2 regions of the Lysinibacillus sp. genome follow, and region 1 is predicted to be linked to the other one. Evidence: riboswitches for the same ligand, from Rfam matches in the RefSeq annotation. Region 1 holds a riboswitch; the other holds the start of a gene.
What was found. A riboswitch is a leader RNA that binds a small molecule or an ion and turns the genes downstream of it on or off. The one in region 1 is predicted to bind cobalamin.
Positions count from the first base shown of each region.

Region 2: it holds a riboswitch for cobalamin, as region 1 does, so the genes downstream of both, RT445_RS19515 (ABC transporter substrate-binding protein) here and cobT (nicotinate-nucleotide--dimethylbenzimidazole phosphoribosyltransferase) in region 1, are expected to answer to the same signal.

Region 1 covers NZ_DAMDAY010000062.1:1,104-20,129, reverse strand. The annotation lists gene RT445_RS13750 (DeoR/GlpR family DNA-binding transcription regulator) at 1-145, shown strand, start outside; gene RT445_RS13745 (histidinol phosphate phosphatase domain-containing protein) at 142-1,155, shown strand; gene RT445_RS13740 (carboxylate--amine ligase) at 1,264-2,526, shown strand; gene miaB (tRNA (N6-isopentenyl adenosine(37)-C2)-methylthiotransferase MiaB) at 2,742-4,286, shown strand; gene RT445_RS13730 (YlbF/YmcA family competence regulator) at 4,287-4,724, shown strand; gene cotE (outer spore coat protein CotE) at 4,858-5,517, shown strand; gene mutS (DNA mismatch repair protein MutS) at 5,646-8,216, shown strand; gene mutL (DNA mismatch repair endonuclease MutL) at 8,232-10,097, shown strand; gene glpK (glycerol kinase GlpK) at 10,116-11,609, shown strand; gene RT445_RS13705 (glycerol-3-phosphate dehydrogenase/oxidase) at 11,628-13,274, shown strand; gene RT445_RS13700 (alpha/beta fold hydrolase) at 13,278-14,195, shown strand; gene miaA (tRNA (adenosine(37)-N6)-dimethylallyltransferase MiaA) at 14,182-15,084, shown strand; gene hfq (RNA chaperone Hfq) at 15,203-15,433, shown strand; gene RT445_RS13685 (rhodanese-like domain-containing protein) at 15,531-15,833, shown strand; gene RT445_RS13680 (hypothetical protein) at 15,880-16,275, opposite strand; gene RT445_RS13675 (DMT family transporter) at 16,525-17,379, shown strand; cobalamin riboswitch at 17,421-17,596, shown strand; gene cobT (nicotinate-nucleotide--dimethylbenzimidazole phosphoribosyltransferase) at 17,686-18,741, shown strand; gene RT445_RS13665 (trimeric intracellular cation channel family protein) at 18,795-19,026, opposite strand, start outside.
Region 2 covers NZ_DAMDAY010000121.1:155-11,943, reverse strand. The annotation lists gene RT445_RS19565 (transglycosylase domain-containing protein) at 1-787, opposite strand, end outside; gene speB (agmatinase) at 1,105-1,977, shown strand; gene RT445_RS19555 (hypothetical protein) at 2,186-2,461, shown strand; gene yidC (membrane protein insertase YidC) at 2,485-3,117, shown strand; gene RT445_RS19545 (YwiB family protein) at 3,272-3,703, shown strand; gene argS (arginine--tRNA ligase) at 3,703-5,370, shown strand; gene RT445_RS19535 (hypothetical protein) at 5,415-5,543, shown strand; gene RT445_RS19530 (MerR family transcriptional regulator) at 5,662-6,051, shown strand; gene RT445_RS19525 (class I adenylate-forming enzyme family protein) at 6,044-7,546, shown strand; gene RT445_RS19520 (acyl-CoA dehydrogenase family protein) at 7,548-9,215, shown strand; cobalamin riboswitch at 9,273-9,456, shown strand; gene RT445_RS19515 (ABC transporter substrate-binding protein) at 9,599-10,567, shown strand; gene RT445_RS19510 (FecCD family ABC transporter permease) at 10,564-11,565, shown strand; partial or broken gene RT445_RS19505 (ABC transporter ATP-binding protein) at 11,562-11,789, shown strand, end outside.

The DNA of each region.
Region 1 (19,026 bases):
TGCATCTAAGATGGATGGGAAATCATTTTTTCAAATCTGTCATCTAGAAGATTGTACAGAAATTCTGTGTGAAAGCACTTGTCCAATAGAATGGCAGGATTATGAGGAAAAATGGACGGTATGTAATGGAGGGAATAGCGGATGACAATAGATTATCATGTGCATTTAGAAGAAGGACCTTATTCATTTCGCTGGCTAGAGCGTACATCACAAGCATTAGATTTTTTCCATCAACATGATGCGATAGATAAAGGTTCGAAGGCACATATGACCGATCAACTACAGCGACTAGCAAAGCGAGTACAAGGTGGCTGTTATAGCGAGGAGTGGTTAGATTTATATCTTGAACAAGCAAAAAAGCTTGGCTTACGTGAAGTAGGCATTGTGGATCATTTATATCGTTTTCAAGAAACGCGTGCCTATTTCGAGCGCTTTATGCGGCTGGATGATAGTGAAATAGGTCAAATCCAGCGATATTGGCTAGAACGTGTTATGACAGAAAATATAACTGATTTTGTTAGTACCATCCAGCAGGCAAAGGAGAAATGGCGCCAACAGGGCATCGCTTTAAGGCTTGGTATTGAGGCTGATTATTTTGTCGGCGGGGAGGAAGAATTAACGGCCTTGCTAAATGATTATCCTTGGGATTATGTCATCGGTTCTGTCCATTTTGTTGATGGCTGGGGCTTTGATAATCCTCAAACACAATATGTTTTTGAGCAAATGGATCAATCTGCTTTACAACAAAGTTACGAGGAATTTTTTACAACGGTTGAGAACATGATTCTTTCCAATATGTTTGATTTTGTTGCCCATCTTGACAATTTTAAAGTGTTTAATTATCAAGTGGAGAATCATGAATTTAATGAGGCTTGGTATAAACGTATTGCTCAAGCGCTTACGTCAACGCAAACTGCTACTGAAATTAATGCTGGGCTGTATTATCGTTATCCTGTAAAGGAAATGTGTCCTGGCCCTCATTTTTTACAAACCCTACTGAACCATGGAGTTGCTTTTACAGTGTCCTCTGACGCCCATTTTCCTGATGATTTAGGTAAATATACATTTGCCAATACAGAATTGCTAAGGAGTTACGGTGTTCAATCGGTGGTTGCCTTTGAGCAACGGGTCAAAAAATGGCTAGATTTATGGTGAGAGTAAAAGGCACTTAAGTTTCAGAGTGCCTTTTAATTGTGTTACATAAGTACAATGGAGCTTGCATACAAATGATTAAATTCAATTTAATATGTGAGGCGAGTCAAATTGACATTCATTAATGAACAACCCTTTTTGCCTATTATTATCCAATCGGGTCAGCATGCCTATGGAGTAGCCCGCTCCTTTTATGAAGCCTATCGTATCAAAAGTCTTGTTATTGAGCCTGCTGTAAAGGATAGAAATATTCGTACGCTCCTATTAGGCGGCTCACAAGGCGTTGCCACACAAAATAGCAGTATATTGGAGTTTCAATATGTAGAGAACTTAGATGAGCCTGCCTACTTTGTACAAGCTTTAATCGGAGTAGCACTGCAGTATCAACAGAAGAAATTGATTTTAATCGTTTGTGACTGCTATTACGCAGAGCTTATCATTGAAAATAAAGTACAGCTTGAAAAATATTTTATTTTACCTTATATTGATCAAACTTTGCTTAAGAGGGTGCAAACGAAGGAAAAATTTTATCAGCTTTGTGATCAGTATCAATTAAACTATCCCCAAACCATCATTATAACTAAACAGCACCTACCGGGTAAACTCCCTTTCCAGTATCCAGTTATCATTAAACCCTCTAATCCAGTGGCCTATACGAATTGTTCTTTTCCAGAAAAGAAAAAAATTTTTTTTGTGCAGGATGCCGCTGAGATGCAGCATATTATTCAATCTATTTATCGTTCTAGCTATCAAGATGCCTTGATAGTACAAGAATTTATTCCAGGCGATGATTCTTCTATCCGTGTACTAGATGTTTTTGTAGGAAGAGATCACAAAGTCAAATTAATGTGTATCAGCAACAAGCTGCTTGAAGATCCATCCCCACAGAATAAAGGTATTTCTTTAGCTGTTATGACTGATTACGATGAACAGCTAATGGAGTCCATCCGGCACTTTTTAGAGGACATAGGCTATAGCGGTTTTGCTAATTTCGATATGAAATATGATGCCAAAGTCGGAGTATACAAGCTATTTGAAATGAATTTACGTGCAGGGGCTTCAAGTCACTATGTGACAGCAAGCGGTTATAATTTAATGCAGTATATGGTGGATGACTACTTACTTGGCATACATCATGAACGAACGTATGTCCAGACAAAGCATATATGGTCACTCCTTCCACCCAAAACTTTATTAAAATACATGCGGAATGAAAAATTAAAAATAGAAGCAAAGCGTTTAATGAAAGAAGGACGATATACGAATGCATTGCTTTATAAAAAAGATGTAAATATCAAGCGATGGATCAAGCTGAAATTGTATAATCGATACTTACATGTAAAGTATCACAAGTACTTTCATGAAAGTGATTGATTAAATAAGTGAATAACAGGATTGAACGTCTAAACTGCAGGATAGCACTTAAAATTTAAAAGATATAATGGATAGATACTTCCAACCTGCTGTAATTAAGTCGAATCCCCGACATTTGAGGCGCAAACCTTGTAGGAAGTATCAACTATTCAGTATAATAGTAAAATGGAAATTCAAGTGCATGGATTTCGTTTGAAAGGAGTTACCTGATTGCGATGAATGAGGAACAACGCTTAGCTAATCAACAGGTCAATCAACCAAAAAAAGAAGACAAGCCTGAAAAGGATTATAGTAAATATTTTGAGAGGGTCTTTACAGCTCCTTCCTTAAAAGATGCTAAAAAACGTGGCAAAGAAGATGTTAAATACCATAAGGATTTCAGCATTGCCGAGGAATTTGCAGGCATGGGTAAAGATCGTACTTTCTACATTCGTACTTATGGCTGCCAAATGAATGAGCATGATACAGAAGTAATGGCCGGGATTTTTATGCAGCTTGGCTACACACCAACAGAGGCGATTGAAGAGGCTGACGTTGTCTTACTGAATACATGTGCTATTCGTGAAAATGCAGAAAATAAAGTATTTGGAGAACTAGGTTTCCTACTAAAATATAAACGTAAAAACCCAGAAATGCTGATTGGGGTTTGTGGCTGTATGTCGCAAGAGGAATCGGTTGTCAACAAAATTTTAAGAAGCTATCCACACGTCGATATGGTATTTGGTACGCACAATATTCATCGTTTACCAAACATACTTAAAGAAGCCTATATGTCGAAGGAAATGGTTGTAGAGGTTTGGTCAAAAGAAGGCGATGTCATTGAAAATCTGCCGAAAAAGCGACTTGGTTCTATTAAAGCTTGGGTTAATATTATGTACGGTTGCGATAAATTCTGTACGTATTGTATCGTTCCCTACACACGTGGTAAAGAACGTAGTCGACGTCCAGAAGAAATCATTGCTGAAGTTCGTGATTTAGCGGCTGCAGGCTATAAAGAAATTATGCTTCTGGGGCAAAATGTCAACGCTTACGGGAAGGATTTTGAAGATATCGATTATCGCCTCGGTGATTTGATGGATGAATTAAGAAAGATCGATATCCCACGTATCCGTTTTACAACAAGTCATCCGCGTGATTTCGATGACCATTTAATCGAAGTGCTTGCAAAACGCGGGAACTTAGTGGAACATATTCATTTACCTGTACAATCTGGCTCTAATGAAGTTCTAAAAATTATGGCTCGTAAATATACACGTGAGCATTTCCTTGGATTAGTAGACAAAATTAAAGCCGCAATACCTGAAGTTACCTTAACGACAGATATTATTGTTGGCTACCCAAATGAAACAGAGGAGCAATTCGAGGAAACATTGTCGTTATATCGTGAAGTGGGCTTTGAGGCAGCATTTACGTATATTTATTCTCCTCGTGAGGGAACACCAGCGGCTAAAATGATTGACAATGTACCTGAAGAGGTCAAAAAAGAGCGCCTTCAACGTTTAAATGAAGTAGTGGGTGAATACTCTCGCAAAGCATTGGAACGATTAAAAGGTGAGATAGTCGAAGTTCTAGTTGAAGGTACAAGTAAAAAACGCGATGATGTCTTAGCTGGCTATACGCGAAAAAATCGTCTGGTTAACTTTAAAGCGCCAGCTGAAGTAATTGGTCAATTAGTAAAAGTTAAAATAATAGAGGCTACCTCTTATTCGCTTACTGGTGAATTTGTAGAAGTCGTAAAAAATGAAAAGGTGGAAGCGTAAATGACACAAGTCTTATATACAAAAGAAGATTTAATTAAAAAATCACATGAAATTGCACATATGATTGCGAATACGCCAGAGGTTGAATTCTTTAAAAAGGCAGAGGCACAAATTAATGAAAATCAACAAGTACGTGAACGTATTGCAAGTTTAAAAAGCTTACAAAAACAAGCTGTTAATTTCCAACACTTAGGAAAAGAAAAAGCATTGAAAATGATTGAAGATAAAATCGCTAAAATTGAAGAAGAAATTAATGACATCCCAGTTGTGCAACAATTTAAAGAATCACAAGGCGATGTGAACGATTTATTGCAACTTGTTTCGAATACAATTGCTAATAATGTAACAAATGAAATTATTCGCTCAACAGGTGGCGATGTACTTCGCGGTGAAACAGGTTCATACGTAGAAAACTCTCAGCCAGGTAGCTGTTCTTAAAAAATCATAGAAATGAAAGCTCGAATGACAGCATTCGAGCTTTTTTATGTCTTCTTCTATAGAAGGACTCTATCCTATAGTAGACATCTCATGGAAAAGAATCTTGCCGAACCATTACATTCTCTAAAAATATATGTTCACCCAATGGGCGCTACCTGCATATGATGGAGTGAAAAGAGTCGAAGGAGGAATTGCGCTGAAACGTTTACGACAAATCGTGACGAAAGCAGTAGTTGCCAAAGGGAAGAAGAGAACGGAAGAACGTGTCACATTATCACCAACAAATAAACCGACAAGTATTTTAGGATGCTGGGTTATCAATCATACGTGCTCTGCAAAAAGAGTCGGGAAATTTGTTGAAGTAACAGGGAAATTTGATGTCAATGTATGGTATGCGTATAGTAACCATTCGAAGACAGCTGTGTTTTCCGAAACAGTTCACTATAAAGACAAAGTGAAGCTTCACTACCGAGAAGGCGAGATTAGCGTTGGTGAGGATGTTCGAGTACGGGTGTTACAAGAACCAAATTGTATTGAAGCGGTCATCTCTCCATGTGGTACAAAGTTTGAAATTGTAGTAGAACGTGAAGTAGTAGTTGAAGTAATGGGTGAAACAACAATTTGTATTAGTGTCCATCCATTAGACTATGAGGAAGATTGGAACTTTAATGATGAAAGCTCATCATCATCGTCATCAAGCTCAAGCTCAAGTTCAAGCTCATCTTCGAGCTCTGATGGAGAAGGTAGGTATGTGTTAGAGTCTTCATCGTTTCCTGATGAACGACCAAGATAAATCTAGAAAACATCAATTTTTGATACATGCGGAACGCTAGCATCTTAAAAAAGGTGAATCAAGCGTTTCGCATGTATCTTTTGTTATAATAAAAATATCTATTAGGCAAGAGCGAGGTAAATATTTATATGACAACATATACACCAATGATGCAACAGTATCTACAGGTTAAAGAAGATTACAAAGATGCCTTTTTATTTTTTAGATTAGGCGACTTTTATGAAATGTTTTTTGAGGATGCCATTAATGCCTCACAAATTTTAGAAATTACATTAACGAGCCGAGATGCAGGGGCAAAAGAGCGAATACCCATGTGTGGGGTGCCTCATCACTCGGCTAAAAATTATATTGAAACACTTGTACAAAAAGGGTATAAAGTGGCGATTTGTGAACAAACAGAAGATCCAAAGCAAGCAAAAGGTGTGGTAAAACGGGAGGTCGTTCAATTGATCACACCAGGTACCATTATGGAAGGTAAGGCGCTTGATGGTAAATCTAACCATTTTATTGGAGCAGCAGAGCAATTGGATGACACAACTTTTGGCTATGCTTATTTAGATTTATCGACAGGCGAAGCAGTTGCTTCTTCTATAGAAGGCGATGGAAAAGCTCTTTTAATGCAAATGCAAGCTTACGGCATTCGGGAGCTTATTGTGACTGATAGTTTACAACTATTGTTAGCAGAGCATGCCGTCAATGCGGGAATTGTGCTTTCAGTTGAAACTAATGAAATGCCGATCGATCAAGCAGCAAGCTATTTAGAAGCGGTCCCACAACCATTACAAATTGCATGTCTGCGTTTGTTAGCTTATATTGACCAAACACAAATGCGTTCCTTATCACATATTCAAGCATTCACATTTAATGAAATAAAAAATTATTTACGAATTGATTCTAGTTCTAAACGAAATTTAGAGCTGATTCAATCGATTCGTGGCGGAGACCAGAAAGGGACACTTTTATGGCTGCTCGATGATACTGTAACGGCGATGGGTGGGCGTAAATTAAAGCAATGGCTTCATCAACCACTTGCCACTCGATCAGCTATAGAAGCAAGATTAGAGATTGTAACCGATTTATTGGAAGCATATTTTGTGCGAACAGAGCTGCAAACAGCCTTAAAACAAGTATATGATTTAGAACGCTTGGCCGGTCGTGTTGCTTTTGGTAATGTGGGTGGACGTGATTTAGCTCAATTGCGTGATTCACTACGCCAGGTACCAACCATCCAGCAACAATTGCTGGATGCAGACAAGGAAACGCTTCACCGATTGGGTCTAGCACTCGATACATGTACAGATGTTGAGGCACTGTTAGCAAAGGCAATCACAGATAATCCGCCTATTACCATTAAAGAAGGAGACGTCATCCGAGATGGCTTTAATGAACGCCTAGATGAGCTTCGCTATGCTGCTCGTAATGGCAAGGATTGGATTGCTCAGCTTGAACAAGAAGAGCGGATGAAAACGGGTATTAAGAATTTAAAAATAGGCTATAATCGAATTTTTGGTTACTATATTGAAATTACTAAATCCAATATCCATTTAGCGGATTTAACTCGCTATGAGCGTAAACAAACACTAGCTAATGCAGAGCGCTATATTACCCAAGAGCTAAAAGAAAAAGAGGCGTTAATTTTAAATGCTGAGGAAGAAAGCTTAACATTAGAGTACAATTTGTTTGTGGAAATTCGAGATGCATTAAAAGCATATATTCCCCGTGTCCAAGCACTCGCAGCAAGCATTAGCGAGCTAGATGTTTTACTAAGCTTTGCAAGTGTTTCAGAAAAGTATCGTTTTACGAAACCAGAATTTCATGGTGGACGTTCCCTAGAAATTATCGAGGGCAGACATCCCGTTGTTGAAAAAATGTTAAATAAACAAATGTATGTACCAAATGATTGTGTGTTAGAAGAGCAGAACAATATGATGCTCATTACAGGGCCAAATATGTCTGGTAAAAGTACCTACATGCGTCAAGTTGCCTTGATTGTTGTGATGGCGCAAATGGGCTGCTATGTACCTGCTGAAAAAGCGAAGCTACCGATTACCGATCAAATTTTTACTCGAATTGGGGCGGCTGATGATTTAGCAGCAGGACAATCCACATTTATGGTCGAGATGCTTGAATCCCAGCATGCCATTATGCACGCAACGAAAAATAGCCTGATGTTATTTGATGAAATTGGGCGTGGAACATCGACGTATGATGGTATGAGTTTGGCCCAGTCAATGATGGAATATATTCATGACAAAATCGGAGCCAATACGTTATTTTCTACGCATTATCATGAGTTAACAGCACTTGAAAAGGATTTACCTCGTTTACAAAATGTACATGTCTCAGCCACAGAAAAAAATGGGACGGTTGTCTTTTTGCATAAGGTAAAAAAAGGAGCTGCTGATAAATCCTACGGTATTCATGTGGCGCAGCTTGCGCAATTACCAGAGGAAATTTTAGCGAGGGCACGTGTATTGCTAGAGAATTTTGAAGCAGGTAAAGAAGTAGTAGCCGAAAAACAGGAAATAGCCGAACAACCCGTGCAAATGTCCTTATTTGCTGAGGAGGAACCAATTTTGCCAGCTGAGGCAGAGGTGCTAAAAAAATTAGAAAAAGTAAATATTTTAGGAACTTCACCAATGCAGGCAATGAATATTTTATATGAACTGCAGCAAGAGCTTATTAACGCCAAAAAATAAAGGAGTGATTCGTTAGTGGGAAACATACAAATTATGGACGAGTGGCTATCCAATAAAATCGCAGCAGGAGAAGTGGTAGAAAGGCCAGCTTCTGTTGTCAAAGAGTTAGTTGAAAATGCTATTGATGCTGGAAGTACGTCCATTGATGTGTTTTTACTAGAAGCGGGTCTTACTTCTATTCAGGTAATTGATAATGGTGGCGGTATGGATGAAGAGGATGCCTTAATGTCATTCTCTCGCCATGCTACTAGTAAAATTCATCAGGAACATGATTTATTCCGCATTCGTACATTGGGGTTCCGTGGAGAAGCATTGGCATCGATTGCTTCTGTTTCTAAAATGACATTAATTACATCGAATGGGGAATCTGGAACACATTTAGAGCTTGAAGGGGGACATATTCTAACACATAAGCCCGGTCCCTTACGTAAAGGAACGGATTTAACAGTTTCACAGCTCTTCTTTAACACACCCGCTCGCTTAAAATATATGAAAACTATTCAAACTGAACTAGGGCATACAATAGACTTGATGAATCGCCTCGCGCTTAGTAATCCTCAAATTGCGTTCAGATTACTGCATAATGGTCAACAATTATTGCAAACGAATGGACGAGGAGATGTGCAACAAGTTCTTGCTGCTATCTATGGTATACATAATGCCAAGAAAATGGTGTCGTTCCAGGGAGAGTCACATGACTATCGAATTTTTGGCTTTGTAACCTTGCCAGAGGTAACACGTGCATCTAAAAATTATATGTCCTTATTTGTTAATGGTCGCTGGGTTAAGCATTATTTAGTACAAAAAGCAATTGTAGATGCCTACCATACGTATTTGCCTATCGAGCGCTTTCCAATCGTTGTCCTCTATATTGAAGGTGATCCATATTTAACAGATGTCAATGTGCATCCTGCGAAGCATCAGATTCGTTTAAGTAAAGAGCCAGAGCTTTTGAAGTTAATAGAAGAAACCATTCGAGAAAAAATACGCAGTGTTATTCGCGTTCCACAAATGGAGAAGAAGGAAAAAAGCGTCAAACCTGTGACGGAGCAATTAAATATTTGGAAACCTGCGCCCAAGATAGATGTTGAGAAGATGAATGCAATCGTAGAAAAACTGTACGATGTACAAACTATTCAAGAAAATAATCAACAGTCAGTTGAGCCAGAGCCTATTCCTGATGTTGTGGGGGATAAGGATAATTGGCAGCCAGCCCCTCAAATAGAGACTAATGAGGTTGAAGAGGTAAGCATTGTAGAACAACAAGAAGTATTAGAGGATGAGCCAACGAAAGAACCGTTTCCCGAACTGGAAGTAGTAGGACAAATCCATGGCACATACATTGTTGCACAAATGGAGGATGGTTTTTATTTAATTGATCAGCATGCTGCACAAGAACGGATTAAATATGAGTTTTTCCGCGAAAAGGTTGGTCAGGTCAATCCACATGAACGTCAGGCATTACTGCTCCCACTAACATTCCACTATGCTGCCGATGAGGCACTTATTTTACGAGAACATAAGCCAGAGTTAGAAGCTGTAGGTGTATTTTTAGAGGAATTTGGACAGTCATCTTTCGTTGTCCGTGAGCACCCAAGTTGGTTCCCACAGGGGGAGGAACAGGAAATCATCGAGGATTTAATTGAACAAGTGCTGACAACGAAAAAGGCTGATGTCAAAAAGTTACGTGAAGCAGCAGCCATCATGATGAGCTGTAAAAAATCGATTAAAGCCAATCATTTTCTAACAAAAGAACAAATGGAAACATTGCTGCGAGATTTACGCAATGCAGATAATCCATTTACATGCCCACATGGACGTCCAGTGCTTATTCACTTTACATCGTATGAAGTGGAAAAAATGTTCAAACGGGTAATGTAGTAAGAAGGGGGAATAGGAATGGGCGAATTTATTTTAGCGATTGATCAAGGAACGACAAGTTCAAGAGCCATTTTATTTAATAAAAAGGGTGAAATTGTTCATGTAGCACAAAAAGAATTTCAACAAATTTTCCCGAAGGCTGGGTGGGTAGAGCATAATGCAAATGAGATTTGGGGTTCTATCTTATCTGTTATCGCCGCTGTATTAACTGAAAGTGGACATGAAGCAAGTGAAGTCCATGCAATTGGCATTACCAATCAGCGGGAAACAACGGTTGTCTGGGATAAACAATCAGGTCAGCCAATTTACAACGCTATTGTCTGGCAATCACGCCAAACACAGGATATTGTGAATACGTTAAAAGAACAAGGACATGAAGAACTATTTCAGCAAAAAACAGGATTACGTTTAGATGCTTATTTTTCAGCCACAAAAATAAAATGGATTTTAGACAATGTGGAGGGTGCACGTGAACTCGCTGACAATGGAGACTTGCTATTTGGAACGATTGATTCTTGGATTGTTTGGCGATTATCAAAGGGAAAGGCCCATATTACGGATTATTCAAATGCAGCACGAACAATGCTTTATAATATTCATAAATTGCAATGGGATGAGGAACTTTGCAAGCTGTTAGATATCCCTATGTCCATGCTCCCTGAAGTGAAAAATTCATCAGAAATTTACACAGAAACTGCTCCAAGTATTTTCTTTGGTGAAAAAATTCCAATTGCTGGTATTGCGGGTGATCAACAGGCAGCTCTATTTGGGCAAACTTGTTTTACCAAAGGAATGGCCAAAAACACGTACGGCACAGGCTGTTTTATGTTAGTAAATACGGGACAGCAGGCGGTAACATCTGAGAATGGATTATTGACTACCATTGCATGGGGAATAGATGGGAAAGTGACTTACGCATTAGAGGGTAGTGTTTTTGTAGCTGGGTCAGCTATCCAATGGCTACGGGATGGACTACGAATGATACGCACCGCCGAAGATTCTGAAACCTATGCTACAAAAGTAGATGATACGGACGGTGTCTACGTTGTACCCGCCTTTGTGGGACTAGGTACTCCTTATTGGGATACAGATGCTCGTGGTGCCATTTTTGGCTTAACACGAGGAACGTCTAAAGAACATTTTATCAGGGCAACACTTGAATCACTAGCTTATCAAACGAAGGATGTACTAGATGCGATGGAGGAAGCGGCTGGCACACCAATTGAAGTGCTGCGTGTAGATGGTGGGGCCGTCAAAAATCAATTTTTAATGCAGTTCCAAAGTGATATTTTACAGCTCCATGTAGAGCTAGCAAAGCTCAATGAATCAACAGCACTAGGCGCGGCCTATTTAGCAGGGCTTGCTACTAGCTTCTGGCCAAACCAAGAGGCTTTATCGGCATTATGGATGAGTGGTCAAACCTACCAACCACAAATGGATGAAGAACAAGCCACAGCTCTTTACACAGGCTGGCAAAAGGCTGTAGAAGCTACACGAATTTTTAAATCATAGCTATTGGGGGAAAAAAGTATGTTTTCATATGAGCATCGTCCAAAAATTTTATATTATCTTGAGCACTATAGCTTTGACGTATTAGTCATTGGTGGAGGGATAACAGGTGCAGGTATTGCATTAGATGCTGCATCGAGAGGACTTTCAGTTGCATTAATAGAAATGCAGGATTTTTCAGCCGGTACCTCTAGCCGTTCGACAAAACTTATTCACGGCGGTTTACGTTATTTAAAGCAATTTGATGTGGGTGTCGTAGCAGAAGTGGGACGTGAGCGTGAGATTGTGTATGATAATGCGGTTCATGTAACAACGCCTGAAAAAATGCTCTTACCTTTATATAAAAAGGGCTCGCTCGGTCCTTTGACAACATCTCTAGCATTAAAGGTATATGACAGATTAGCAGGTGTAAAAAAACATGAACGAAGAACGATGTTAAACGCTCAAGAAACACTAGCATTAGAGCCATTACTCAATCAAGATGGACTTGTTGGTGGCGGCTATTATGTTGAATATCGAACGGATGATGCACGACTGACGATTGAGGTATTAAAGAAGGCTGCTGAATATGGTGCACTGTGTCTTAATTATGCAGAAATGAAGGAATTTATTTACGAAAAGAAAAAGCTTGTTGGCATTAAGGTGGAGGATCATTTAACGGGGAGAATACTCGATGTTCATGCTGCACAAATTGTCAATGCTACAGGGCCTTGGGTAGATGAAGTGCGACAAAAAGATAAAGTAGCTGATAACAAGCAATTACGATTAACAAAGGGTGTTCATATTGTCCTAAAACAAAAGGACTTTCCACTGAAGCAAGCTGTTTATTTTGATATTGCCGATGGGCGTATGGCCTTTGCCATTCCACGAGATGGCAAAACCTATGTAGGGACAACTGATACTGTCTTTGAAGGTGATCCTGTACATCCTATTGCAACCCAGCAAGATGTGGATTATTTAATTGATGCAGCTAAACGTGTTTTTCCAACAGCTACAATTACTAGAGAAACAATTGAATCCACTTGGGCAGGAGTACGGCCACTAATTTATGAAAAAGGAAAGGACCCTTCTGAAATTTCAAGAAAAGATGAAATTTGGACGGCACCAAGTGGTTTAATGACGATTGCAGGTGGAAAACTCACAGGTTATCGTCAAATGGCAGAGACAATTGTAGATAAAATTGTTAAGGTTCGTCGTTATAAGCATGCGAGTGAATGTTTAACTCGTGAGCTATCACTCTCGGGTGCAAAGGGAATCAACGCTATTAATTTCCCTGACTATATAGCCTATAAAGCACGAGAAGGTGTCCAATATGGCTTGAATTATGATGAAGCCAAACAGCTTGTACAAAAGTATGGTACGAATGTTGATGCGTTATTTGATCGTGTGAAATATTTACATGAACATGGCAGTACAATGCCTTTAGCCTTACATGCCATGCTATTGTATGGCATTGAAGCAGAAATGGTCTATACACCGAGCGACTTCTTTATTCGTCGTACTGGCTTGTTATACTTTGATATTGAAGCAGTGAAGCTCTATAAGCAACAAGTGGTTCAAGTAATGCAACAACACTTGAATTATACGGAAGAACAAAAAAATACTTATATAGCTGAATTAGATCAAGCTATCATGGATGCGACAAATTTTGTAAATGAAGGGGAGTAAGGGATGGAGCGTTATATTCAAATGTCGGATGATCAATTTGTCTTCACGCGAACATTGGAGCCATCAACGCCATGCATTGGTCATATACACATTTTGCATGGTATGGCAGAGCACAGTGGTCGTTATGTAACATTTGCCAAAACACTCAATGCATTTGGCTATGCTGTAACGATGCACGATCATCGTGGACATGGTGAAACGGCCGCTTATAATGGCACATTAGGCTTCTTTGCTGAAGAAAACGGCTTTGAACGGGTTGTAAAAGATGCCCATGAAGTGATAATGCAATTACATGCACCGTTTGCAGATGTCCCATTCATTCTATTTGGTCACAGTATGGGTTCATTCATTACACGGCGTTATATTCAACTATACGGAGAGCAAGTTGATAAAGTAATTCTTTGTGGTACCGGAAATGTTACAGCTTTGCATGCAGTGGGAAATATTGTCGCTAAAGCATTAGCGAAGGGACTTGGTAAAGAGTCGGAAAGTAATTTGTTAAATCAGCTGAGCTTTGGTAGCTTTAATAAACAGTTTCCGAATCCAAAAACTGCCTATGACTGGCTATGCTCAGTACAGCAAGAAGTCCAAAAGTATATTGATGATCCCTATTGTGGCTTTATTCCGACCAATCAATTTTTCGTTGATTTAACGACGGGCTTAACAACACTAAATCGTAAAAAAGAATTAGCGAAGGTAAGACAAGATCTTCCTATCCTCTTGATTAGTGGTAGTAAGGATCCCGTAGGTGAACAGGGGCTAGGGGTTTACGCAGTTGCTGAACAATTAACTGCGGTAGGTGTAAAAGATGTAACGGTTTATTTATTTGAGGATAAGCGGCATGAAATTTTAAATGAAGACAATCAAGAAGAAGTCTTTCAAGTTATATTACGGTGGTTAAAAAAATATGATACAAACTAGATTACAGCAGGCAGAGGTCGTAGCTATTGTGGGACCAACTGCTTCTGGGAAAACAGCTTTAAGTATTGAACTTGCAAAAAAATATAATGGTGAAATCATAAATGGTGACTCCATGCAAGTTTATAAAGGACTGGATATAGGGACTGCTAAAATTACGGAAGAAGAGATGGAGGGTATCCCACATCACCTACTAAGCTTTTTAGAGCCGACAGAATCTTTTTCAGTGGCAGATTATCAAAAACTAGTGCGAGCCAAAATTGCAGAAATCCAATCTCGACATAAGTTACCCATTATAGTAGGTGGCTCGGGCTTATATGTACAAGCTGTCTTATATGATTTTCAATTTACTGATGAAAAAGTCGATGAGGCTGCACGTAAAGCCTATTATGATGAATTAGCAAAGCTTGGCCCAGAGGCAATGCACGATAAGTTAAAACAACTAGACCCTCAAACGGCTGAAACGATTCATCCAAACAATACTCGACGTGTGATTAGGGCATTGGAAATGTTAGAATTAAGCGGTGTATCCAAAGCTGCAGAAGCACAAAATCGAGGTGAAGTGCCTCTATACAAGCATGTCATTTTAGGGCTAGGTCAAAATATGTCACGTGAAGTGCTGTATGACCGCATTAACCATCGTGTTGATTTGATGATGGAAAAAGGTCTTTTAGAAGAGGTTAAAGGATTATGGCAGCAAAATATTCGAGGTGTTCAGTCCATACAAGCGATTGGTTATAAGGAACTATATGATTATTTGGATGGAAAATGTTCCCTTGAGGAAGCGATAGACAGTTTAAAACAAAATTCTCGCCGCTATGCAAAAAGACAGCTTACCTATTTCCGCAATAAAATGGATGTCTATTTTATGACGACAGATGAGCAATTATAAAAGTTGACATATTTTCTTGCTAATTAAAGAAATATTTCTAAAAATTACTAATTGATAAATTGGTAGAACGTGCTACTATAGGAATGAAGAGGTAGAAAGTTAGTAGGGAGGCTATTTGATGAAATCAATCAACTTGCAAGATACGTTTTTGAACCAACTACGTAAAAACAGTGTTTTTGTAACTGTATTTCTGTTAAATGGATTTCAGTTAAAAGGGACTGTGAAATCATATGATAATTTTACAGTTTTATTATTAGATGCTGAAAATAAACAGCACCTAATCTACAAGCACGCCATTTCTACATTCGTTCCAGCTAAACAAATAGATTTTTTAGAGACAGAAGCATAAAAAGATAGTATTAAACAGTTAGTGTTCTCCACACTGGCTGTTTTTTTTTCTTCAGGCTATAATGATAGAGGAAATTGATATTTGGAGGACGAGTTTTATGAAATCGATGGAAACAACGCAATTATTAGATCTATTGGATGCCAATGAAGACCTATATATTATTGACGTTCGAGAAGACGAAGAAGTAGCGCATGGCATGATTCCTGGCGCTCAGCATATTGCCCTTGGGACAATCCCAGAGCGTTTAGATGAATTAGATGTAGAAAAGCCGTATATTGTTGTATGTAAGGCTGGTGCTCGTTCTGCGAATGCTTGCGCCTATTTAGAAGCTCAAGGATTTGATGTAACAAATCTTGAAGGCGGCATGCTTGCATATGATGGAGAATTAGAATTTAAATAATGTGATACGTAAAAAGAAAGAGTGCCTACTCTTTCTTTTTTTAGGTCTATTCTTTTAATGAATTCATAATGTAACCAAAGTTTTCTGCAAAATTGTTATAAAGATTCACATTTTTTTGTCCTTTAATCTTTGCAGCATAACTGGCAAAGTTCAAACCAGCCCCGTAAACTTGTAGTGCACCATTCGCAAGATCCCCCTTTTGGAGAAGCTCAATACCATCCTTTAAAAAATTGTCACTTTCATCAAAGTGACACTCCGTAATGTATTTATGTCCGCTATGAAATAATTTTAAATTTTTTATAATTGTATGTGCTGTTTCTTCGCTAATAGATGCGTCGATGTCCATTAATAACTGATTAATTGGTTTTACGAGCTGGGCATACAGGCTATCATGAGTTTCACATGTTTCAGCAATGGCGTTTCTTAATTCTTTTGCATTCATCGTATCTTCTCCTTTTTCATCATTCAGTAATTTACCACATTTTTTCAAAGACAAACTCTCCTGAATTTTCAGAAATATGTTATGATAACATGTAATGAAGGAGGGATTTTGTATGTTTCGATCAATAGCACCCCCAACAATGTCTTTACAGTAGAATCTACTGTTTAGGCATCCGATAACTGATTGCTCATTCTTATTAGATTCTACTGTATAGGCTCAAACTATATGCGTAGAAAGTAGGAATTTTTAATGAGCGGAAAATTAGCATTTGTATTATCTATGGTTATTTTTGGTGCTGTCGGTGTTTTTGCAAGGTATATTCCTTTAGCTTCTAGTGAGATTGCCTTTTGGATGAGTGGCATTGGTGCTTGTTTTTTACTAGTAATTTTTATTTATAAAAAGGAAAGCTTTGCAAGAAGCGCTATTGTCCTGAATAAATGGCCGTTATTAATTTCAAGTGTTGCTTTATGTGGAAATTGGATATTTTTATTTCAGGCGTATAAGGAAACGACCATTGCTAATGCTGCCCTAAGTTATTATTTTGCACCCGTATTGGTCATCTGTTTATCGCCTATTATTTTAAAAGAAAAGCTAGTTGCAAGAAAAATAGTTTATGTTGTTGTAGCACTTATCGGTCTTTTTTTGATAGTGCAAAGTCAGAACGCAGAAAATAGTGGACACTTAATTGGTATTGTCTATGGTCTGATTGCGGCATGCTTTTACACCCTACTAACATTTACAAATAAAAATATTCGCGGGTTAAAGGAACCACATAATACGATTATCCAACTCTGTTTAGCTGCATTTTTCCTCAGCCTCTATATTGTAGGAACGACGGGTTTTCAGGTGATGCAAATAAATTTTGCTTCTATTCTATTACTCATCGTATTGGGCATTGTCCATGCAGGTATAGGGTTTTATTTATTCTTTTTAGGCATGTCACAGCTAAAAGGTCAAAGTATAGCTATTCTTAGCTATATTGATCCACTGACATCATTAGTGATCTCCACGATGATTATTGGAGAAAAAATGACGCTGCTACAACTAATAGGAGCCATTCTCCTATTAGGCTCCACATTACAAAGTGAAATCGAAAAAGTGTAAAAGGGTTTGACAGGAAGAATAAGCTGTCGTAGATTTAAAGTAATTTAATAAAAGCATTAGGTGCCCAAAGGGGAGAATAGGGAATAAAGTGAAAATCTTTAGCGGACCCGCCACTGTATAAGGGAGTTCTATAGTAAATACCACTAGCGCGTTGCTGGGAAGGTGCTGTGGAATGTTGAACTTGAGCCAGGAGACCTGCCTATTTGCTTTAAAAGGTATGGATGATGGAAAAGTCTGTAGTTTATTTGTTGTGACGATAAACTACAGGCTTTTTCTTTTTGTCTTAAAAGGAAAGGAGAAATTATCATGCAATTACTACAAAACACGTTACAAAACATCCAAGGTGCTGACATGAAAACGAGGGAGCAAGCAAGAAAGCGTATAGATGCTCTCTGTAAGCCCCCTGGTAGTTTAGGAAAACTAGAGTCCATTGCTGTGCAGCTTTCTGGGATAACTGGACAATTATATCCGCTCGTTGATAAAAAGGTCATTATTATCTGTGCTGCTGATCACGGTGTTTGTGAAGAAGGTGTAACCACGAATCCACAAGATGTTACGGTCTTTCAAACATTAAATTTCCCTCAAGGTGGTACAGGCGTTTGCGCGATTGCAAACATTACCAATGCCAAGGTGGTCACAGTAGATGTAGGGGTGAAAGAAGAGATTCCACACGGTGCAGGTGTCATCATCAATAAAATTAAGTACGGTACAGACAATATGGCAAAAGGACCTGCCATGTCTAAAGAGGAAGCCATTCAAGCAATTGAAGTAGGAATTCATGTGGCGACAGAGGAAATAGCAAAAGGGGCTAATGTACTTGGCACAGGTGAAATGGGCATTGGTAATACAACACCTAGTGCTGCTATTTTAGCTGTATTGACTGGATGTGATCCAATTGAAGTAACAGGGTTTGGGGCAGGTGTAGGCAATGGAGGCATTGCTCATAAAGCAGCGGTTATTAAAAAAGCTATTGAGGTCAATCAACCAGACCCTCAAGACGGTATAGATGTATTAGCTAAAGTCGGTGGCTTAGAGATAGGGGCCATGGCTGGTATCATACTTGGGGCAGCTGTCCATCGTAAGCCGGTTGTGATTGATGGTTTTATTTCAACTATTGCCGCACTTATCGCATATAAGCTTGAACCGAAAGTAAAAGATTATATTATCCCTTCCCATGCTTCAGAGGAACCGGGTGCTAAAATTGCCGCAGCATTACTCGGCATTGAACCAATGCTACATATGAACATGCGCTTAGGAGAAGGCTCTGGTGCCGCCTTAGCTTTTCCCATTTTAGATGCAGCCTGCTCCATGATGAACAATATGGTGACGTTAGAGGAAGCGATGCAACTATTAGCTAAATAAAAAAGGAATAAGCCCGTATAGTTCCAATACTATTTGGGCTTATTCCCCATTCATTATGCTCGATTTAGCTTACGTAAAGGCAAACGCCATTTCATCATATAGGAAAGAATGCGTAACACTGTGATGATGGCGAATAAAATATAAAGGAAGATGTCTCCTGTAAACACTTCAAATCCAATAATTAGCCCTGCAAGTGCAGCCCAAACACCATACACCTCATCTCGTAGAACTAATGGTTTACGTCTAGCCAATAAATCACGCACAATGCCGCCACCCGAACCAGTT
Region 2 (11,789 bases), on a different contig from region 1:
AACTATCATTTTTTAAGACAAGCTGTTCATTTTCAGCACGTGTTTTTTCCTCTTGTGAAATAGCCCCTTGATCTGCCATAAGCTTTAAAATAACATGTTGGCGATTTGTAGCCTTTTCTAAATTGGCAATCGGCGAATAGATACTTGGTCCCTTTGGAACACCCGTTAACATGGCTGCTTCTGCAAGGGTTAAATCGCTGGCAGATTTCCCGAAGTAAAACCGACTCGCAGCTTCCACACCATACATGCCGTGACCATAGTAGACAGTATTTAAATATCCCTCTAGTATTTCGTCCTTATCATAAAAAACTTCTAATCTATAAGCATAAAGGGCTTCATTTAACTTACGTGTCCAAGATTTTTCATGGGAAAGATAAAGGTTACGTGCATATTGCTGCGTAATTGTACTAGCTCCTTGGACCTTTCCACCAGCTTTAATATCCACTAAAATGGCACCAGCAATACGTGAATAATCAAAACCGCCATGTTTATAAAAATCTTTATCCTCAACAGCAACTACTGCTTCTTTTAAATAAGGTGACATCTCATCGAGACCAACCCAATAACGTCGTTGATTTGTAAAGTGGTCCCCAATTTGGTTCTCATTTTCATCTAAGAAGATGGAGGCTTTCGGTACGGTTAAAGGCGGTGCACCAGCCACTTGAACATAGATGCGGAGAGCGACAAATGCTACGACAATTGCAGATGCAAAGGCGACAAAAAGAGTAAGGGTTTTACGGGTGCGCTTTACACGCTTTTGCTTTCGATGATAGCTTTTTCGTTTCATCCGACTTCACCTCGTTTTCTCACAACTTCGAATTTAGCTTTAGTATGTGTTCGAACAATCATCTTTAATCGAAATTCTAACTAAAAACTATTGCACTTTATTCAAAAACATCTATACTTTTTTTGTACTACTTGAAACGCAAGCATTCGACATAAACGTCACACCTTGTAGATTTTAATCGAAATTTGCTAGACGTTCCAATAATGTATACGAGGATGAAAGGATACAGGTTTCATTACAATCCTGTAAGCCATAATAGAGGAAATTGAAGAATAGCGATGAACAAAAACATATTTTAATGATTCGGAGGGCTAGCAATGAGATTTGATGAAGCTTATTCAGGAAATGTTTTTATAAAAAGTCACCCTACTTATGAGGATGCACAAGCAGTTATTTATGGGATGCCAATGGATTGGACAGTAAGTTATCGTCCAGGATCACGCTTCGGTCCACAACGTATTCGTGAGGTATCAATTGGTCTTGAAGAGTACAGCCCATATTTAGATCGTGAGCTTGAAGAAGTTAAGTACTTCGATGCAGGTGATATTCCACTACCTTTCGGGAATGCACAGCGTTCATTAGATGAAATTGAAAAGTTCATTGAAAAATTATTAGCGGATGGCAAAGTTCCAGTTGGTATGGGAGGGGAACATTTAGTGTCTTGGCCTGTCATGAAGGCTGTTTCTGCTAAATACGATGACCTTGCGATTATTCACTTTGATGCACATACGGATTTACGTGTGGAATATGAAGGAGAGCCACTTTCTCACTCAACACCAATCCGTAAAATTGCAGAACATATCGGACCAAAGAATGTCTATTCATTTGGCATTCGTTCAGGCATGAAAGAAGAATTTGAATGGGCGAAGGAAAACGGCATGCACATTTCAAAATTTGAAGTGCTTGAACCATTAAAAGAAGTGCTACCAACATTAGCTGGACGCAATGTTTATGTAACAATCGATATTGATGTTTTAGATCCAGCCCATGCACCAGGTACTGGGACGGTTGATTGTGGTGGTATTACATCCAAAGAATTACTAGCCTCTATCCATGCTATTGCAGCAAGTGGTGTAAATGTTGTAGGCTTTGACCTTGTAGAAGTAGCACCAATCTACGACTCATCAGAAATGACAGCAAACACAGCCTCTAAATTATTACGTGAAATGATTTTAGGCTGGGTAAAATAAGTAAAATAGCGATTTGTTGGGGTTAGCTAAGGCTAGCCCCATTTTTATATTTAAGACAATAAAATTGAAACTTATTTCAATTACTTTCGTATAAGAAAAATAGAGTAAAAAGAAATAATCTAAGGACATGATTTCAATGGATAGTATCCGTACCTGAAATCATGTTTATTCCTAGCTAACGTAATAAAAATAGGGAAGGAGGAGTATGATGATTTGGTCACTTCTCATCAATGATTTATTCATCTTTGTCAGTACAATGGAATACTTTTGGCTATTAGCTTCTTTACTTTTAACTGTACTAAGTGTTCATTTGCATTTGTATTTAGTTAATAAAATAACCATTCAAGAAGTGAAGGACGAAGAGTTTGAAGTTGACTATAATATCACGAATACTTGGACTCCACCTATGTTAACGTGGTTTGTTCTTTGTATTAGAACGTCAGAAGATAATGAGGAAGAAAGTGTCTCTCCTAGTTTCATTTAAAGTTTAAACTAGGAGGAATAGCATTGTTAACATTTTTAGCACAACCTATCATTTACCTCATACATTTCATCCATTCTTTCACAGGAAGCTATGCGATTAGTGTTATTGGTATTACGATAGCGGTAAGATTAATGCTTATGCCGTTATTTATTCGATCGGCTCAACACCAAAAGCGTTCAAAAGAATTAATGACGTCAATTAAGCCTGAATTAGATGCGCTAACTGCTAAGTTTAAGAATAGTAATAACGAATCTGAAAAAATAAAGGTTCAACATCAAATTCAGGAGTTAACAGCAGGTTCTTTAAAAAGTTCGTTATTAGGTTGTTTGCCAATCATTATTCAATTACCTATATTATTTTCACTGTATTATGCGATTAAACTAGATTCAGTTATCGCAAGTGAAAATTTCCTTTGGATGAATTTAGGTACGATAGATATTGGCATTTCGATGATTGCTTGTTTGATCTATTTAATTCAAAGCTGCATTTCTTTAGAAAAAAGCCAGCCATTAAATATGAAGGTTATGGTGTTCGTTAATCCAATCATGATCCTTATTTTTAGTTTGTTCAACCCTGCGATTATTCCAATATACTGGACTGTTAGTGCTTTATTATTAATGATTCAACAATTGATTATAAAAAAAAGGTATAGATAGAATGATAAAGTCCTCTCTTAATAAAGGGAGGATTTTTAATTTTTCCATATAAACACAGCAGATGTGTTCTAGTTGACTTCTACCTTGAAAAAACATCCGTATTCATCCTATAATAAAAAGGTTATAGTAAAAGACTAAAAAGGGAGCGTCCGTTATGGCGAACGATGTAAGATCGCAAGTGAACATTAAGCTCATTTCTACAATTCATCCAAGCGATGGAGAGTCCGAAAGTTATGAAATGTGGCTTAAAGGGCAGCTACTTGAAAAAGCAGGAAGCTTGTATTTGAAATATGAAGAGGTGCAGGAGGATAAAACCATCCGCACAACGATGAAATTAGGTCAAGAGAAGGCACTCATTATGCGTGCTGGAGCGGTTAATATGCGGTTACCACTTAACATAATTGAACAACAAATGGGACATTATGAGAGTGAGTTCGGTTCCATGCCACTCGTTATAGATACGAAGAAAATGACATTTACGAAGCAGGCAGTAGGCGGAGATTTCCATGTACAGTACGATTTACTAATGGGTGGGCAATCCGTTGGCAACTATACATTAGATATTACATTTACGGAGGTACAATGATGAACGCAGTAGAACAAGTACAACAGGCTATAAAAGCAGCACTAGCTCAAGCTGTTGAAAAAGCTGGCTTAGTGGAGGCTGGCACAGAATTAACGATTCACCTGGAAACACCAAAGGATAAAGCAAATGGTGACTATGCAACTAACATTGCGATGCAATTAACGAAGCTTGCTAAAAAGCCACCACGTGCCATTGCAGAAGCTATTTTAGAAAACCTTGATACAGCTGGAACAGATATCGAAAAAATCGACATTGCTGGTCCTGGTTTCATGAATATTACCGTGCGTAAAGATTTCCTAACAGGGGTAGTTACACAGGTCCTTGAGCAAGGCGCTGACTATGGTCGTTCAAATGCTGGCGCAGGTGAAAAAATTCAAGTGGAGTTCGTTTCTGCGAACCCTACAGGGGATCTTCATTTAGGACATGCGCGTGGAGCATCTGTCGGAGATTCATTGTGTAATGTATTAGATATGGCTGGTTACAATGTCTCACGTGAGTACTATATTAATGATGCAGGAAATCAAATTAATAACCTTGCTTATTCATTAGAAGCACGCTATAAGCAAGCGTTAGGACTAGATGCTGAAATGCCAGAGGACGGCTACCATGGCCAAGATATTATTGATATCGCTGGCAAGCTTGTGAAAGAGCATGGGGATGCTATTCTTGCAAAATCAGATGAAGAGCGTTTTGCATTCTTCCGCCAGCACGGTTTGGCGTTGGAATTAGATAAATTAAAAACAGACTTAGCAAACTTCCGCGTGAACTTTGATGTTTGGTATTCAGAAACATCTCTATATGAAAACGGTAAAATTGAAGTAGCTTTAGATAAATTAAAAGCAAATGGCCATGTGTTTGAAGAGGATGGTGCCACTTGGTTCCGCTCTACAACATTTGGGGATGATAAAGACCGTGTGTTAATTAAAAATGATGGGTCTTTCACATATTTAACGCCAGATATTGCTTACCATGAGGATAAAATTGTTCGTGGCTTCGATAAGTTAATCAATATTTGGGGAGCTGACCACCACGGGTATATTCCACGTATGAAAGCAGCGATTCAAGCACTTGGCTATGATCGCGATACATTAGAAGTTGAAGTGATTCAAATGGTTCAGCTTTATAAAAACGGAGAAAAATTCAAGATGTCTAAACGTACAGGGAACGCAGTAACGATGCGTGAGCTTGTTGAAGAGGTAGGCCTTGACGCAGTTCGTTACTTCTTCGTGAAAACAGCTGGCGATTCTCATATGGACTTTGATCTTGATCTTGCTGTATCACAATCTAATGAAAACCCAGTGTACTATGCACAATATGCACATGCACGTATTTCGTCTATTTTACGTTCAGCAAATGAGCAAGGTTTTGCTGCCACAACAGAACATTTGAATCTGTTAACAGCAGAAAAAGAAATTGATTTACTGAAAAAAATCGGCGATTTCCCGAGAGTGGTTGCTGAAGCAGCGAAACACCGTACACCTCACCGTATCGCAAACTATATTCAAGAAACAGCAGCTGCATTCCATAGTTTCTATAATGCAGAAAAAGTATTAGATGCTTCAAACAAAGAATTAACAGAGGCTCGTTTAGCATTAATTACAGCTGTACGCACAACAATTGCCAACGCACTGCGTTTAATCGGCGTATCTGCACCAGAAAAAATGTAATCCTTTTTAAGCTCCTAACATGAAATGTGTTAGGGGCTTTTTTGATGGATAAAAAGCGAAAAGTGAGCGATAGATTTCTAAAAGTGACGGATAGAGCAATGAAAATGATGGATAAAGCTCCAAAAGTGGTGGATAGAGCACTGAAAATGCCTGATAAACCTACAACTGAATGAAGAGAACACTAGATTATCTGCTTCACTCTTAATTTTTCTGGAAATTTCGAAAATTTTGTTGAACTTTACGTTAACGTCAATGGTATACTGTTGCCAATTAGGAGAGGGGGGGATGGCTTTGATAACAATTCAGGAGGTAGCAAAGCAGTTTAATGTGTCAACACGTACTATTCGTTATTATGAGGAACTTGGTCTTCTTTGTCCCCATCGTTCATCTACCAATCAACGAACCTTTTCAAGGAAAGAATTGGCGAAGCTCAAGCTTATATTCAGAGGAAAGCGTTACGGCTTTTCGTTAGAAGAAATTAAGGAAATGGTTTTACTGTTTGATTTTGATCGTTCGGGTATTCAGCAATTGGAGCGAACAGTTGAATACGGAGAACAAAAAATTCAAGAGATAGATCACAAAATAGCCGAGCTTACACAAATGAAGCAGGAGTTACAACAAATGCATAGCATGTTTAATGAAAAATTAGCGACTTTAAAGGGAGAGATGCACGATGAATAGTTCCAATTTGTTAGCACGTAATGCCCGTAAGTATCCAAAAAAAGAAGCCGTTATTTGTCATGGCAGAAGAGTGAATTACCTTGATTTAGATGAGCAAGTGACGCGATTTAGTCATGCCTTGCTGGAGCAAGGAGTAAAGCAGGGTGATAAGATTTTAATCTTTATGCCGAACACTTTAGAGTTTGTTGTGAGTTATTTTGCCATTCAGCGTATCGGAGCTATTGTTGTTCCAGTTAATGCGAAATTTACATTGCAGGAGGTCGAATATGTGGCGCAGCATGCCGAAGCGAAAGCCATTGTCGTTCATGAGGCCATTTTTACTGCAGTCGAGCATCTAGCTATTGTCCCAATAAAAATTAAAACAGGCTCAGAAAAAGCAGGCTGGCTTCATTATGAAACGATGATACAAGATGCTAGTACACAACTGATAGATTGTCAGCTTCATGAAGATGACGCTTCGACTATTTTGTATACTTCAGGTACAACAGGTAAACCAAAGGGTGTGTTATTTAGCTATCGTAATATATTAACAGTGGCACAAATGATAGCGGTTGAAATGGAAGTTAAGCCTGAGAGTCGGATTTTGCTCATGATGCCATTAACACACTCGGCACCATTGCATTTATTTTTAATGGCAGGCGTATTAGTAGGTTCGACAAATGTGTTAACACCAACTTTTACTCCTGATCTATTTATTGATTCAATTGAACAGGAAAAAACAACGCATTTCTTTGGTGCACCTGTTGCTTATCTATTAACAGCGCAGATGCCAAGATTGAAATCAGCTGATTTGTCTTCAATGAAGTGGTGGGTCTATGGTGGTGCACCCTTATCCCAACAAGAGGTTCGTTTCATTCAACAAGCATTTCGAACAAGTAATTTAACTTGTGTGTATGGCTTAACGGAGGCGGGACCAAGTGGCTCATTATTGTTTGGGAAGGAACATGAAACAAAGGCAGGTAGTATTGGTCAGCGGGCCCCGCTTGGTACAGAATTAAAAATTGTCAATGATAATGGAGAAGATGTAAGTGTTGGTGAAGTAGGGGAAATTGTATTACTAGGTGAGGGGAATATGCTTGGCTACTACAAGGATGAGGTAGCGACTAATGCGGCCTTTATAAATGGTTGGTTGAAAACAGGGGACTTAGCTCGAATGGATGAGGACGGCTTTATTTGGATTGTTGATCGGAAAAAAGATGTGATTATTTCGGGTGGTGTCAATATTTATCCGAAAGAAATAGAAGATTGCCTATTAGGTTATGAGGGCATATTTGAAGTGGCAGTTATTGGTGTGCCACATCCACAATGGGGAGAAACGGTGAAGGCGGTTTATTCTGCTAATCAAGAAATTGATGAAAATGCTTTAAAAGAATATTTAGAGGACCATCTTGCGAAGTATAAAATTCCACGTATTTTTGAAAAAGTGAAAGCGCTACCACGAAATGCTTCAGGCAAAATTTTAAAACAATCCTTGAAGGGACAAGAGGTGAGATAGTATGAAAGTTTTACAACAGGAGAAAACGCGGCCGACGAATTTTTTTACAGATGATGAGACGCTCCAAAAAGTGATAGAAATGATGTTAGATCAAGAGTTTTTATCCTACGCAAAGCAAGAGCTAGCGGATTTCGGGGAGCTATGTGCAGGTGATATTGATGCAAGAGCGAAACATACAGATCGACAGGGGGAGCCTCGCCTTCAAAGGTATGATGCTTATGGTGAAGAGATATCAGAGGTTTGGGTCAATGATGGCTACAAAAAAACAATTGAGGAGACATATAATACAGGCATTGTTGGCTACGTGCACAAGGATATTCCGCAGCTAGGGCGCAAAGGAAATTATGTCTATAGCTTTGCGCAAGGCTATTTGCTGTCCCATGCAGAGCCAGGTTTTTATTGTCCTGTGACATTAACAATGGCTACTGCCTATCTATTAGATCATTATGCTGATGACGAGGTTAAACAGCGTTTCTTACCACATGTTTGTGCAACAGGTGATACAGAGTTATATGAAGGAGCAACATTTTTAACTGAACGTCAAGGGGGCTCAGATGTAGGGGCGAATGTTGTGGAAGCGAGAAGGGAAGGCAATGAATTTCGCCTCTATGGTGAAAAATACTTCGCTTCCAATGCCGGTATGTGTGGGGTAGCAATGGTGTTGGCACGTCTAGAAGGTGCACAAGCAGGCTCTAAAGGATTAACCTTATTTGCTGTTCCTTGGCGTAAAGAAGACGGAACGGCAAATCATCTACGTATTCGACGACTAAAAGATAAGTTGGGTGTTCGGGCAGTTCCATCTGGTGAGGTTGAATTTGATGGTGCACTTGCTTATGTTGTAGGTGAACAAAGTAAGGGGATTTATTATATGCTGGAGGCACTGAATCTCTCAAGAATTTGCAATGCCGTAGCATCGATTGGGATTATGCGTCGAGGTTTCTTAGAGGCGAAGCATTATGTGACAAATCGATATGCATTTGGCAAGCCTTTAACACAATACCCAATGATTCAAGATACATTAGGGAAATTTGCAGCTAAGCTACATGTAGAAGTAGCGACCGTTTTTGATCTTATTCAATTATACGATAAAGTAACGAATGGGCATGGAACACAACAAGATGTTATTATGAATCGTTTATATATTGCCATTATGAAAAAGGAAACGGCAGAGCAAGCGGTTCATTATGCTAGTGAAGCAATTGAATTACATGGTGGCAATGGTTATATTGAGGACTTTGTGACACCGCGCTTACTGAGAGATGCTCAAGTGTTGACGGTATGGGAGGGCACGGCTAATATTCTGGCGTTAGAGCTTATTCGGTTAGTGGATAAGTATCAGGCACATGAGCTATTTGTCAGTGAGATGGAAGAACGGTTAGAAAAATTAAAGGATAGCGCTTTGGTGCAAATTGTGAGAGAGCAATTGGTGAAACTAGCTGGGATCTTACAAATTTTTAGTGCTTTAGATGATGCCACGAAAACATTTGAAGCAAAAGATGTTGCAAAGAAAATGGCGCTGTTATATGAAAGTGTCGTAGCAGTTGAATGGGCGCAAAAATTTGGTGGAAAGTATGAAAAGCTTGCGGACGTTTATTTAGAACAGGCATGGTCATTGCGACAAATTGGAGCTCAGATGAAAACCGTACAATATTTTTCTGATATTGTATAGAAGCTAGAAGTCGTCTTGAATAGGGGCGACTTTTTTTCGTTTTCATGTATAATAAAATCAACTGAATAGTATAAAGGTTCTTTACTTAAGTAAAGTGAAAAGGGAAAACGGTGTAATTCCGATGCGGTCCCGCCACTGTAAATGTGAGTTTTTTCAAAAGATGCCACTGATGATATTCGGGAAGGCTTGAAAAGACGTAATAAGCATAAGCCAGGAGACCTGCCTTTATAGTATAGACATAACAGCCTACGAGGATAGGGTGGTGGATTTTGTATCAGTTCTTTGGTGCAATGTTAACCCCTCATCATTCGTAGATGAGGGGTCTTATTTGTGTAGGAGAATTTCTGCCCAAATAAAGCACAGATCAACGAAGGAGGATTCACATGAAGAAATTTTGGAAGATAGGATTATCAGCATTTTTAACACTAGGGTTGCTAGCTGCCTGTGGCCAAGAGGAGAAAAACGACAAGTCGTCTAATGAACCGCAAACACAGCAAGAGACATCACAGGTGGACGAAGCAACTTTCCCAATGACCATAACAGATGCCATTGGCAAGGATATAACACTAGAAGCTCCTCCAGAGAAAATTGTTTCACTTATTCCAAGTAATACTGAAATATTATTTAGCCTTGGTTTAAAAGATGAAATAGTAGGGGTTACAGACAACGATGATTATCCACCAGAGGTAGCTGAAAAGGAAAAGGTTGGCGGTATGGAATACAATATTGAAAAAATTATTGCCCTCAACCCAGATATCGTTTTTTCACATGAATCTAGCATGTCTCTTTCAGAAGCAGCGATTGAACAGCTTGAGTCAGCGGGTGTAAAAGTATTTGTCGTCAATAATGCACAAGATTTTAATGAGACATACACGACGATTGAGCAGCTTGGTCGAGCTACAGGGAAATTGCCAGAGGCTGAAGAAGTTATTGCCAACATGAAGGCAAAGGTAGAAGAAGTGCTGGCCAAAGTAAAAGATGTTGAACCAAAGAAAGTGCTAGTAGAAGCATCTGATGAGCCAGATATCTATACAGCTGGGAATGGTACGTTTATGAACGCGATGCTTGAAATGATCCATGCAGAAAATGTAGCGGCAGATGCTGATGATTGGTATAAAATTGATGCAGAACAAATTATCGCTAAAAATCCAGATGTCATCGTGGTGACTTATCACTATGTACCAGATATTTTAACTAAAATACCACAGCGTGCTGGCTTCGATACAATTAATGCTGTGAAAAATAAAGCAATTGTACAAGTAGATGAAAACACAACAAGTCGTCAAGGTCCTCGTTTAGGAGAAGGTCTTGAAGAATTAGCAAAAGCGATCTATCCAGAGGTATTTAAGTGAAAAAAATAGCAGTAGCCTATTTAGTAACAGGCACGCTTCTTCTTATTAGCATCTGGTGTGGCGTAGCAATAGGCTCAGTGCATATTCCATTTGAAGTATTGTGGAATCAGGCGGTTGATGAAACAGCCGCCAATATCTTTTGGAAAATCCGCTTGCCACGTGTATTGTTAGCGGGACTAGTAGGGGCTTCTCTAGCTATTGCAGGAGCTGCCTTTCAAGGTTTGCTAAAAAATCCATTAGCAGATCCATATACACTAGGTGTTTCATCTGGTGCTTCGGTTGGTGCTGTAATGACGATCTTTTTTAGCCTATCTATTCCTATTGTAGGTTTATATGCATTACCCATTTTTAGTATGATTGGCGCTATTATCACGATGGTAGTTGTGATGAGTTTTGCTAGAATGGTAGACCGTTCATTAAAAATGGAGACATTGATATTAACAGGTGTTATTTTTAGTTCATTTTTAGGTTCACTCATTTCTTTAATGATTGCTTTATCTGGTGAAGAGCTACGCCAAGTCGTTGGTTGGTTACTTGGATCTGTATCAATGCGTGGATGGCCATATGTCCAAATGATTATCCCGTTTGTTTTGATTGGCTCACTTATGCTATGGACACAAAGAAGAGAGCTAAATGTTTTATTATATGGTGAAGAGAGAGCGAAACATCTTGGGGTTAATGTAAAGCGGAGTAAGTATTTGATTTTAGCAGGTGGGTCCATGTTAACGGGAGCGGCTGTAGCGGTTTCTGGGACAATTGGTTTTGTAGGCTTAGTTGTGCCGCATATGACAAGAATGATTTGGGGTTCTGATCATCGCCATTTATTGCCATTATCATTTTTAAATGGCGCCACATTACTGATTATTTGCGATTTAGTAGCACGAACAATTATCTTGCCCAGAGAGCTACCAATTGGTGTGATTACAGCATTTATCGGAGCACCTGTTTTCTCCTACATATTTTATAAGCAACGAAGAAGCAAGGGGGTACGGGCATGATTGTGGTCGAACATCTATCAGGTGGCTATGAAGACGTAGCAATCGTCAAGGATATAAGCTTCACTGTTGAGAAGGGGAAAATTCTAGGTATTCTAGGACCGAATGGTAGTGGGAAATCCACATTATTAAAGGTAATGAGTGGTATACTACCAGCTATTGATGGAACAATTACTATAGATGGGAAAAATATCCTTTCCTATAATGCTCGTGCTTTGGCGAAAAAG